Regions from separate parts of the Streptomyces sp. NPDC060027 genome, predicted to be linked through region 2. Evidence: riboswitches for the same ligand, from Rfam matches in the RefSeq annotation. Region 2 holds a riboswitch; the other holds the start of a gene.
The links. A riboswitch is a leader RNA that binds a small molecule or an ion and turns the genes downstream of it on or off. The one in region 2 is predicted to bind glycine.
Positions count from the first base shown of each region.

Region 1 (5,579 bases), on a different contig from region 2:
CGAGGCGGTGACCGTCGCCGCGCTCGTCGTCGAGCTGGGACGCTTCGGGATCGAGCCGCGCCATCTGCGGGCGATGAAGGCGGCGGCGGAGCGGGACGCGGGCCTTGTGGACCAGGTGGTCGCGCCCCTGCGGCGGCACCGCAATCCGCAGACCCGGGCGCACGCGGAGGCCCGTACGAAGGAGCTCGCGGGCCTCACGGTGAAGCTGCACGCGGCGCTCGTGCAGACCGCGCTGGGTGTGCGGCTGCGCTGATCCGGGGTACCGGCGCGGGCTGTGGATCGTCCACCCGTTCTGTGCCCGACTACCCAAACGTCCCGGGCACGGCCTAGGGTTGCTGTGTGAACGAGCTCGATGTCGTAGGTGTCCGGGTCGAAATGCCCTCCAACCAACCGATCGTGCTTCTGCGTGAAGTGGGAGGCGACCGCTACCTCCCCATCTGGATCGGACCGGGGGAGGCGACGGCGATCGCCTTCGCTCAGCAGGGCATGGCCCCGGCGCGACCGCTGACCCACGACCTGTTCAAGGACGTGCTGGAGGCCGTCGGCCAGGAGCTCACCGAAGTACGCATCACGGACCTGCGCGAGGGCGTCTTCTACGCCGAGCTCGTGTTCGCCAGCGGGGTCGAGGTGAGTGCCCGTCCGTCCGACGCCATAGCGCTCGCCCTGCGCACCGGGACGCCGATCTACGGCAGCGACGGCGTGCTCGACGACGCGGGCATCGCGATCCCGGACGAGCAGGAGGACGAGGTGGAGAAGTTCCGCGAGTTCCTCGACCAGATCTCGCCCGAGGACTTCGGCACCAACAGTCAGTGACGCCGGGGAGCGGCGGGAAGCTCCGGGTGGCATTTGCCCGCGGCGAGTGTGGTGTGCCGCGGCCCGTGCCGGGAGCATTCGGCTAGCCTTTCCCCGCGGTAGGGCACGGGAAACCACTCTTAGGGTGATTATCACTCGGCGTGCCGAGTGTGGCGATCGTTGACGCGCCCCTGGTGACTGCCTACCGTCGAGAAGGCAGGTCAAGGACGGAGGTCGGCGTGAGAAGCAGCGGCGACGGTACGGCTGGGGGTGCCCCCGGACGCGGTCTGGGGGAGAGCGGCCCGTACCCTCCCCCAAGCTCTCGGCTCGACTCGAGCAGGGGGCACCCTCATCATGGCGGCGCGGCCGATCAGGTTCCGCGGCGGCCGACGGCAGTGCCCGGTGAAGGAGAGGCTGTTCCCGAGGAGGTCGGTTACCGGGGACCCACGGCGTGCGCCGCCGCGGGCATCACCTACCGGCAGCTGGACTACTGGGCGCGGACCGGGCTGGTCGAGCCCAGTGTGCGTCCCGCCTACGGGTCGGGGACGCAGCGTCTCTACAGCTTCCGGGACGTGGTGGTCCTGAAGATCGTCAAGCGGTTCCTCGACACCGGGGTGTCGCTGCAGAACATCCGCACCACGGTCCAGCACCTGAGGGAGCGTGGCTTCCAGGACCTGGGGCGCATGACGCTGATGAGCGACGGCGCGACGGTCTACGAGTGCACCTCGCCCGACGAGGTCCACGCGTTGCTGCAAGGCGGCCAGGGGGTCTTCGGGATCGCCGTGGGCGTCGTGTGGCGGGACGTCGAGAGCGCCCTGTCGCAGCTGCACGGAGAGCGCGTGGACACAGGTGAGACGCTCCTCGGGCACAATCCCGCCGACGAACTGGCGCGGAGACGCAACCGCGCGGTGTGACGCGTGGGACCTTCGATGACGTGATGCCCCGGCGTGCCGGGGCATTGTCAGTGGCGTAGGGCAGCATCGGACATGTGAGAACCGCGCCCACGATCCTGCATCTCGACATGGATGCCTTCTTCGCCTCGGCGGAGCAGGCGTCCAAGCCGAGCCTGCGCGGGAAAGCCGTCGTCGTGGGCGGACTCGGACCGCGTGGGGTCGTCGCCACCGCCTCGTACGAGGCCCGTGTCTTCGGGGTGAACTCGGCTATGCCCATGGCCCAGGCACGCCGACGCGCTCCGAACGCGGCCTATCTCGTGCCGCGCTTCGGGCTCTACCGGGAGGTCAGCGAGCAGGTGATGGGGCTGCTGCGGGCCCTGTCGCCGCTGGTGGAGCCGCTGAGCCTGGACGAGGCGTTCGTGGATCTGGAGGCGGGCGGGACGGCCTGGGACGACGCCTCGGCGCGGCTGGCCGGTGCCAAGCTGCGCGCGGACATCCGGGCGGTCACGGGGCTCACGGGGTCGGTGGGGCTCGCCGCCTCCAAGATGCTGGCGAAGATCGCCTCGGAGCAGGCCAAGCCCGACGGTCTCGTGCTGATCGAGCCGGGCACCGAGCGCGCGATGCTGGGGCCGATGTCGGTGAGGACGCTGCCGGGCGTGGGCCCGGCGACCGGCGACCATCTGCGGCGGGCGGGCATCACCACCGTCGAGGAACTCGCCGAGGCGGGCGAGGACGAGCTCGTCCGCCTGCTGGGGAAGGCTCACGGGCACGCGCTGTTCGCGATGGCGCTGGCCCATGACGACCGGCCCGTGGTGGCCGAGCGGGAGACCAAGTCGGTGTCGGTCGAGGACACGTACGACGTGGACATCCACGACCGGGTCCGGGTGGGGCTGGAGGTGGCGCGGCTCGCGGACCGGTGTGTGCGGAGGCTGCGCGGGGCCGGACTGTCGGGGCGGACGATCGTGCTGAAGGTGCGCAGGTACGACTTCTCGACGCTGACCCGGTCCGAGACGCTGCGGGGGCCCACGGACGATGTCGGAGTCGTGCGGGAGGCCGCCGCACGGTTGCTGGAGGGCGTGGACACGACCGGAGGCGTACGTCTGCTGGGGGTCGGCGTCTCCGGGCTCGCCGACTACACGCAGGAGGATCTGTTCGCCCAGGCTTCTGCCCAGGCCCAGGCCTCTGCCCAGGCCCAGGCCTCTGCCGAGCCGACGGCCGAGGAACATCCGGCGGACGAGCCCGCGGAAGGTGCCGCCGCGGAGGAGGAGGCGCCGGCCGAGCGGCGGTGGCCCTCGGGACACGACGTGCGGCACGCCGAGCACGGGCACGGATGGGTTCAGGGGAGCGGGCTGGGGCGGGTCACGGTGCGGTTCGAGACGCCCTACTCCGAGCCCGGGCGGGTGCGGACGTTCCGGACGGACGATCCGCGGCTGGAACCGGCGGATCCGCTGCCGCTGGTGGAGCGAAGAGCCGAGACGGCCGACGAGCCGCCGGCGGGTTCCGGGCCGGGGGCGTCGGAAGCCGGGACGCAGGATCCGGACCCGGGGTCTCAGGCGTCCTCCGTGCCGGCGAGCCGGCCGAAGTCCCGGTCCGGGGGCGGGGGAGGGGCCGCCACGTCGAGGCCGTAGTGGTGGTAGAGCTGGAGTTCCTGTTCGGGGGAGAGGTGACGTCCGACACCGAAGTCGGGGGCGTCCTTGATCAGGGCCCGTTCGAAGGGAATGCGCAGGGTCCCCTCGACGACTTCGCTCGGCTCCAGGGGTACGAAGGCGTCTCTGCTGAACAGGCCGGTGCGTATGGCCGCCCACTCCGGGACACCGGTCGCGTCGTCGAGGTAGACCTCGTCGATCGTGCCGATCTTGGTGCCGTTGCTGTCGAACGCCTTGCGGCCGATCAGGTTGCGCGGATCGATGTCGGTCTGCACGGTCCCTCCACGTGGTCGCAAACTCATCCGTAAGTACTACAAAAGAGCACATTAGGGAAGGCGGCCACTCGAAGCTCGTGTCTTGTCCTCGCTGGTAGGCTGGCAGACGGCTGCTGATCCCGTGCGGGAGAGTCCTCCAGACTTCACCGGAGGCGCCGAAGGAGCAAATCCTCCCCAGAATCTCTCAGGCTCACGTACCGCACGGACGAGGTCACTCTGGAAAGCAGAGCGGGTGCCGATGGCCTCCGCTCTCACCGACGGTGAAAGCCGGACCGTCCAAGGACGCTCCGGTGAAACTCTCAGGTTGAGATGACAGAGGGGGAGGCCGTCGGGGTACCCGTGCCGGGGTGCCCCTCGAAGGTCGCGTCAGACCAGGAGGCCTCCGCCATGACCGCCCCTCGCATTTCGCTCTCCGAGCTCGAACAGGGAATCCCCTTCGAGCAGCGCCACATCGGGCCCGACTCCGAAGCACGGGCCAAGATGCTCGCGCACGTCGGATACGGCTCGCTCGACGAGCTGACGGCCGCCGCGGTGCCGGACGTGATCAAGAACGTCGAGGCCCTGAAGCTGCCGGCCGCGCGCACCGAGGCCGAGGTACTGGCCGAGCTCCGTTCCCTCGCGGACCGCAACCAGGTGCTCGGCTCGATGATCGGCCTCGGCTACTACGGCACGTTCACGCCGCCGGTGATCCTGCGCAACGTCATGGAGAACCCGGCCTGGTACACCGCGTACACGCCGTACCAGCCGGAGATCTCGCAGGGCCGTCTCGAGGCGCTGCTGAACTTCCAGACCGTCGTCGCCGAGCTGACCGGACTGCCGACGTCCGGTGCCTCGCTGCTCGACGAGGGCACCGCCGCCGCCGAGGCGATGGCGCTGTCCCGCCGTATGGGCAAGAACAAGAAGGGCCTCTTCCTGGTCGACGCGGACGCGCTGCCGCAGACCATCGCCGTCATCGAGACCCGCGCCGAGCCGACCGGTGTCGAGGTCGTCGTCGCCGACCTCGGCGAGGGCATCCCGGCCGACCTGGCCGGGCGCGAGATCAACGGCGTGCTGATCCAGTACCCGGGCGCCTCCGGTGCCGTACGCGACATCAAGCCGATCATCGAGCAGGCGCACGGGCTCGGCGCGGTCGTCACCGTCGCCGCCGATCTGCTCGCCCTGACCCTGCTGACCTCGCCCGGCGAACTCGACGCGGACATCGCCGTCGGTACGACGCAGCGCTTCGGTGTGCCGATGGGCTTCGGCGGACCGCACGCCGGTTACATGGCGGTGCGCGAGAAGTTCGCGCGCAGCCTCCCCGGCCGGCTGGTCGGTGTGTCCGTGGACGCCGACGGGCACAAGGCGTACCGCCTCGCCCTGCAGACGCGTGAGCAGCACATCCGCCGTGAGAAGGCGACCAGCAACATCTGTACGGCTCAGGTGCTGCTCGCCGTGATGGCCGGTATGTACGCCGTCTACCACGGTCCCGACGGCCTGCGGACCATCGCGCGGCGTACCCACCGCTACGCCACCCTCCTGGCCGCGGGTCTCACCGCCGGCGGCGTCGAGGTCGTGCACGGCGCGTACTTCGACACGCTCACCGTGCGGGTCCCGGGCCGCGCCGCCGAGATAGTGGCCGCCGCCCGCGACCACGGCGTCAACCTCCACCCCGCCGACGGCGACCATGTGTCGATCTCGTGCGACGAGACGACCACGCGCGCCCAGCTGGCCGCCGTGTGGACCGCCTTCGGCGTCGACGGCGACATCGAGGCGCTGGACGCGAGCGCGGAGGACACCCTGCCGGCCGCGCTGCTGCGCACCGACGAGTACCTCACGCACCCCGTCTTCCACGAGCACCGCTCCGAGACCGCGATGCTGCGCTACCTGCGCAGGCTCTCGGACCGTGACTACGCGCTCGACCGCGGCATGATCCCGCTGGGCTCCTGCACGATGAAGCTCAACGCGACCACCGAGATGGAATCGGTCACCTGGCC
Region 1 covers NZ_JBHWVI010000045.1:35,497-41,075, reverse strand. Annotated here, with positions in the region: gene ACFWBT_RS14540 (MerR family transcriptional regulator) at 1-253, shown strand, start outside; gene ACFWBT_RS14535 (bifunctional nuclease family protein) at 340-813, shown strand; gene ACFWBT_RS14530 (MerR family transcriptional regulator) at 1,032-1,706, shown strand; gene ACFWBT_RS14525 (DNA polymerase IV) at 1,781-3,313, shown strand; gene ACFWBT_RS14520 (PRC-barrel domain-containing protein) at 3,235-3,606, opposite strand; glycine riboswitch at 3,721-3,816, shown strand; gene gcvP (aminomethyl-transferring glycine dehydrogenase) at 3,994-5,579, shown strand, end outside.
Region 1: it holds a riboswitch for glycine, as region 2 does, so the genes downstream of both, gcvP (aminomethyl-transferring glycine dehydrogenase) here and gcvT (glycine cleavage system aminomethyltransferase GcvT) in region 2, are expected to answer to the same signal.

Region 2 (5,579 bases):
CGCTCCTTGAAGTCGTCGGAGGCGGCGACCTTGAAGGAGACGGCCTTGGCGGCGATCACGTGCTCCAGCGGACCGCCCTGCTGACCCGGGAAGACCGCGGAGTTGATCTTCTTGGCCAGCTCGGCCGTCGAGAGGATCACGCCACCGCGGGGACCGCCGAGGGTCTTGTGGGTGGTCGTCGTGACGACGTGGGCGTGCGGCACCGGGTTCGGGTGCAGCCCCGCGGCCACCAGGCCGGCGAAGTGCGCCATGTCGACCATGAGGTACGCGCCGACCTCGTCGGCGATCCGGCGGAACTCGGCGAAGTCCAGCTGCCGTGGGTAGGCGGACCAGCCGGCCACGATCAGCTTCGGCCGGGACTCCTTGGCGAGGCGCTCGACCTCGGCCATGTCGACCTGACCGGTCTCGTCGCTCACGTGGTACGCGACCACGTTGTAGAGCTTGCCGGAGAAGTTGATCTTCATGCCGTGGGTGAGGTGCCCGCCGTGCGCGAGGTTCAGACCCATGATCGTGTCGCCCGGCTTGAGCAGCGCGAACATCGCGGCCGCGTTGGCCTGGGCGCCCGAGTGCGGCTGCACGTTGGCGTGCTCGGCGCCGAACAGCGCCTTGACGCGGTCGATGGCGATCTGCTCGATCACGTCGACGTGCTCGCAGCCGCCGTAGTAGCGGCGGCCCGGGTAGCCCTCGGCGTACTTGTTGGTCAGGACCGAGCCCTGGGCCTCCATGACCGCGACCGGAGCGAAGTTCTCCGAGGCGATCATCTCCAGGGTGGACTGCTGGCGGTGCAGCTCGGCGTCGACGGCGGCGGCGACGTCCGGGTCCAGCTCGTGAAGCGGGGTGTTCAGAATCGACATGCGGTGACTCCTCAGCCGGCGGTGAAGGCGGTGTACTCGTCGGCGGACATCAGGTCCTCGGGCTGGTCCGCGACGCGGACCTTGAACAGCCAGCCGCCCTCGAAGGGCGCGGAGTTCACCAGCGACGGGTCGTCCACCACGTCCTGGTTGGCCTCGACGACCTCGCCATTGACCGGGGAGTACAGGTCGCTGACCGACTTGGTCGACTCCAGCTCGCCGCAGGACTCGCCCGCGGTGACCGTGTCACCGACCTCCGGGAGCTGGGCGTAGACGACATCGCCGAGCGCGTTGGCCGCGAACTCGGTGATGCCGACCGTCGCGACGCCGTCCTCGGCGACGGACAGCCACTCGTGCTCCTTGCTGTAGCGCAGCTGCTGGGGGTTGCTCATGGCCTGAATTCTCCTGTACGCGGTGGAGTGCTGATGAAGGGAAGCGTGGGTGACCCGGGCGGATGTGCGCAGGGTCACTTCGGGCGCGCGACGGGGCCGACGGTCACGGCCGGCGCCTGACGGGCGTCCGTGTCATGTCCGGCCTTTGCGGACCAGTGTCACTTCTGGCGCTTGTAGAACGGCAGCGCCACGACCTCGTACGGTTCGTGACTGCCCCGGATGTCCACGCCGACACCGGCGGTGCCCGGCGCCGCGTGCGCGGCGTCGACGTACGCCATCGCGATCGGCTTGCCCAGCGTGGGGGAGGGGGCGCCGGAGGTGATCTCACCGATCACCTTGCCGTCGGCGACGACGGGATACCCGGCGCGCGGCACACGACGGCCCTCGGCGATCAGCCCGACCAGCACGCGCGGCGGCTCGGAAGCGGCACGCTCGGCGGCTTCGGTCAGGGCCTCGCGCCCCACGAAGTCGCCTTCCTTCTCGAACTTCACGACCCGCCCGAGGCCGGCGTCGAAGGGGGTCAGCGCGGTGGTCAGCTCGTGCCCGTACAGCGGCATGCCCGCCTCCAGGCGCAGCGTGTCGCGGCACGACAGACCGCAGGGGACCAGCCCGGCCGGGGTGCCCGCGTCGGTCAGCGCCTGCCACACCTTCTCGGCGTCGGCGGGCGCCACGAACAGCTCGAAGCCGTCCTCGCCGGTGTAGCCGGTGCGGGCGATCAGGGCCGGAACTCCGGCCACCGTGCCCGGCAGGCCCGCGTAGTACTTCAGACCGTCGAGGTCCGCGTCGGTGACCGCCTTGAGGATGCCGGGGGACTCGGGCCCCTGCACGGCGATCAGCGCGTAGGCGTCACGGTCGTCGCGCACGACCGCGTCGAAACCGGCGGCGCGCCCGGTCAGCGCGTCCAGCACCACCTGGGCGTTGGAGGCGTTGGCGACGACCATGTAGTGAGAAGACCCGGCCTCGTGCTCGGCGAGCCGGTAGACGATCAGGTCGTCCAGGATGCCGCCGTCCTCCTGGCAGATCATCGTGTAGCGGGCGCGGCCGACGCCGACGGTGGCGATGTTGCCGACCAGCGCGTGGTTCAGGAGATCCGCCGCCTGCGGGCCGGTGACGGTGATCTCGCCCATGTGGGAGAGATCGAAGAGGCCTGCCTTCGTACGGACGGCGACGTGCTCGTCGCGCTCGGAGGCGTAGCGCAGGGGCATGTCCCAGCCCGCGAAGTCGGTCATCGTCGCGCCGAGCGAGCGATGCAGGGCATCGAGCGCGGTGTGACGGGGTGCGTTGCTGCTCATCGGTCTGGCTCCCAAGGCATGACGGCGAGGTCGTTCCTCCCCATCTGTCATCGGAACCTGAGAGGTTCATCAGTACCCCACGAAATGGTGGTCCTGACTTGCACCTTGGGTGGAGCCACTGGTCAGCGGCCCGCTTTTCAGATGTGCCTCGCCCGCGCGGTAACGGGGCCTGAGAGATTCAAGGGAGGGACTTGCTCCTTCGGCGCCCGGGTACACGTACCCAGGACTCTCCCGCGCGGATTCAAGCGGCCGGTATGCAGTTGGCGCGGCCATCATTGCACGCGCTGTCCGATCCCGGCAGTCCGCCATCTGTAACCGGCCTGTGGCAGTCCGCGCACCGAAACAGGAAGCGCCGGGCATTGCCCTCTCTTTACACTCGACGGGGATGGGACTCCACATCCATGGGGAGGACGGTCACGGTGAACAGGACCAGGGCGTACGCGACGACCTCGGGTCTCGCGCTGCCGGAGCAGCCCGGCGCGACGGCCAGGGAGGCGCGCGGCCCGCTTCCGGCGGTCGTCGTCCGCGACCTCCGCGACCGGGCGGGCCACAGCCCGCACGGTCTCCGCTTCGGGGCGGGCGACCTCGTCGTGGTCACGGGACTGCCCGGCAGCGGCAAGTCGACGCTGATGCGGCGGGCCGTGAAGGGCGCGCGCGTCGACTCGCAGGACACCCGCGACCGCTGGGACGGCCGGATGGCCCGCCTGCTGCCCTACGCGGTCTACCGCCCCCTCGTCCGCCTCTCGCACTACGCCGGCCTGCGCCGCGCGCTGCGCGGCGGCGGCGGAGTCGTCGTGCACGACTGCGGCACGCAGGCCTGGGTGCGCCGCTGGCTCGCCCGCGAGGCCCGGCGCCGGGGCGGCGCACTGCACCTGCTGCTGCTCGACGTCACGCCGGACACCGCGCTGGACGGCCAGCGCGAGCGCGGCCGGGGCGTCTCGCGCTATGCCTTCGCGCGCCATCGCGGCGCGATCACCCGGCTGCTGCGTTCCGTCGAGAAGGGCGGCCTGCCCGAGGGCTGCGGTTCGGCGGTGCTCATCGACCGGGACGCGGCGGACGTGCTGCGCAGGATCGACTTCGGCCACTGACCGGTCGCGGTGGCCCATTAACCTTTTGCCGGAACAGTGGTTCGAAGCAGGCGGTAGACAGATGGACTTCCCGGCACAGGCGCACCCCCACCCGCACGGCGGTTGGCCCGGCAACGAGCTGGAGGAGGTGCTGTCCGCCTCCCTCGGCGTACCCGCGGGGCCCTCGTCGGGCGCCCGCATCGTCGAGGTGCTCGGCCGCAGCTTCGTCTGGGTGCCGCTGCCCAACGGCGGCGGCCCGCAGAGCGGCCCGCTCGATCTGCCCACGATGGAGCTCGAGGGCCAGGTGTACGTCCCCGTCTTCAGCTCCGAGGAGCAGTTCCGCCAGGTCACCGGCGGACACATGTCGTACACGATCGCGCCCGCCGTGGAGTTCGCCCGCGGACTTCCACCGCAGGTCGGCATCGCGGTCAACCCGGACGGCGTGGTCGGCGTACCGCTGCCGCCGATGGCCGTCGCCGAACTGTGCCGGGCCGGGCGGACCCCGCTCGACGGGCCGGCCAGCGGTGGCCGGGTGCGGCTCTTCGAGCCCGACTGGCAGGAGGACCCGGTGGACTTCCTGGCGGCGGCCTCGGCCGAGTTCGCCGGGACCGGCGTCGTCCTGAGCGCCCGTCGCTGCCTGGCCAGCATCGAGGGTGACGATCCGGTCATGTTCATCGGCGTCGAACTCTCGCTGTGGGAGGGCGAGGCCCGCACGCTTCCCCTCGACGCCCTCGGCCGTGCCCTCGGCCGCGTTCCGATGAACATTCCGGTGAACCTGGTTCTCCTCGACGTGACGCAGGACCCGGTGGGCGACTGGATGCGGGCCCAGGTGCGCCCCTTCTACCAGCACGGTCACTGAACGACGCGGTCCCGAGGGTGCGCGGGGGACCGTGCGCCCGGCCGCCGACGGCCCGCGGCCTCCCCCGCGCGGTGCGTCTCGGCTCTCGGCTGCTTCCCCCGGCGGAGCGCGATCCCCGCATAAGCTGGTTTCATGGCCCGGTCGAGGTGTTGACGCACGTTCGTAACCGGTGCCTCGGGTGTATTGGATGAGTTGGTCGTGAATTGTTCGCGAAGGGGCGGTTGAGGTGAGCGCGTCGGGCACGGCCGCGGCCGGGCAGGTCGAGCACATGCTGCGCCAGGTGACGCCCGGGCGTTACGACGCCTACGAGGCGCTCCTTCGCGCGCTCGCGACGCCGTCGTCCGGCCAGGTATGGATGCTCCTGTGGCACGGCCAGGCCGGCTCCCCGGACGCCCAGTACGGGAACATGCAGGTGGACGGCTTCGGGTACGCGCCTTGCGTCACCTCCGCCCAGGAACTCTCGGCCAGCGGCTGGAACCGCTCGTACGAGGTGGTGGACGGGCTGGATGTCGCCCGCACCCTGTACGCCGACCACTTCGGCCTCTGGCTCAACCCGCACGCCCCCGGCGGCGGCCTGGGCATCCCCTGGCTGGATCTGCGCCGGATCGCCACGGGCCTGGAGCGGCAGCCCGCCGGCCCGCTCCGGCTCTCCGAACCCGGCATCGAGATCCCGCAGTTCTACGCCCTGCTCACCCAGAACGCCCATCTCACCCCGGCCGTACGCTCGTTGCGCCGTGCCTGGGTCCAGCCCACGCTCGGGGCCCCGTATCTCGCCATCGGCCTTGACGTGTACGACACTTCACCGCCCGCCGTCGACTCGGTGCGGGCGATGATGCAGCAGTCCATCGGCGCGGTCCCGGACGGCCTGCCCGTCTCCACCGTCGCGATGTCGGACGAGTTCGACCCGGTCGCGATGTGGCTGCGTGCCAACGCCCGGCCGTTCTACGACCGTGAGGCGCACGCGGCTCCGGTCCGCGGGTACGGTGGCCCGTCGCCGCGCGGCGCCGCTTACTGACCGGACCACGCGCCGAAGAATCCCTCGACGCGATCGGCCTGACGTCGGAGCAGGAACGCCGCCCCTCCTCGACATGGGTGGGGGCGGCGCCTGTCTGCCGGCG
Region 2 covers NZ_JBHWVI010000052.1:11,584-17,162, reverse strand. Annotated here, with positions in the region: gene glyA (serine hydroxymethyltransferase) at 1-854, opposite strand, end outside; gene gcvH (glycine cleavage system protein GcvH) at 866-1,243, opposite strand; gene gcvT (glycine cleavage system aminomethyltransferase GcvT) at 1,402-2,535, opposite strand; glycine riboswitch at 2,683-2,779, opposite strand; gene ACFWBT_RS15890 (AAA family ATPase) at 2,955-3,623, shown strand; gene ACFWBT_RS15885 (enhanced serine sensitivity protein SseB) at 3,685-4,461, shown strand; gene ACFWBT_RS15880 (enhanced serine sensitivity protein SseB C-terminal domain-containing protein) at 4,688-5,476, shown strand.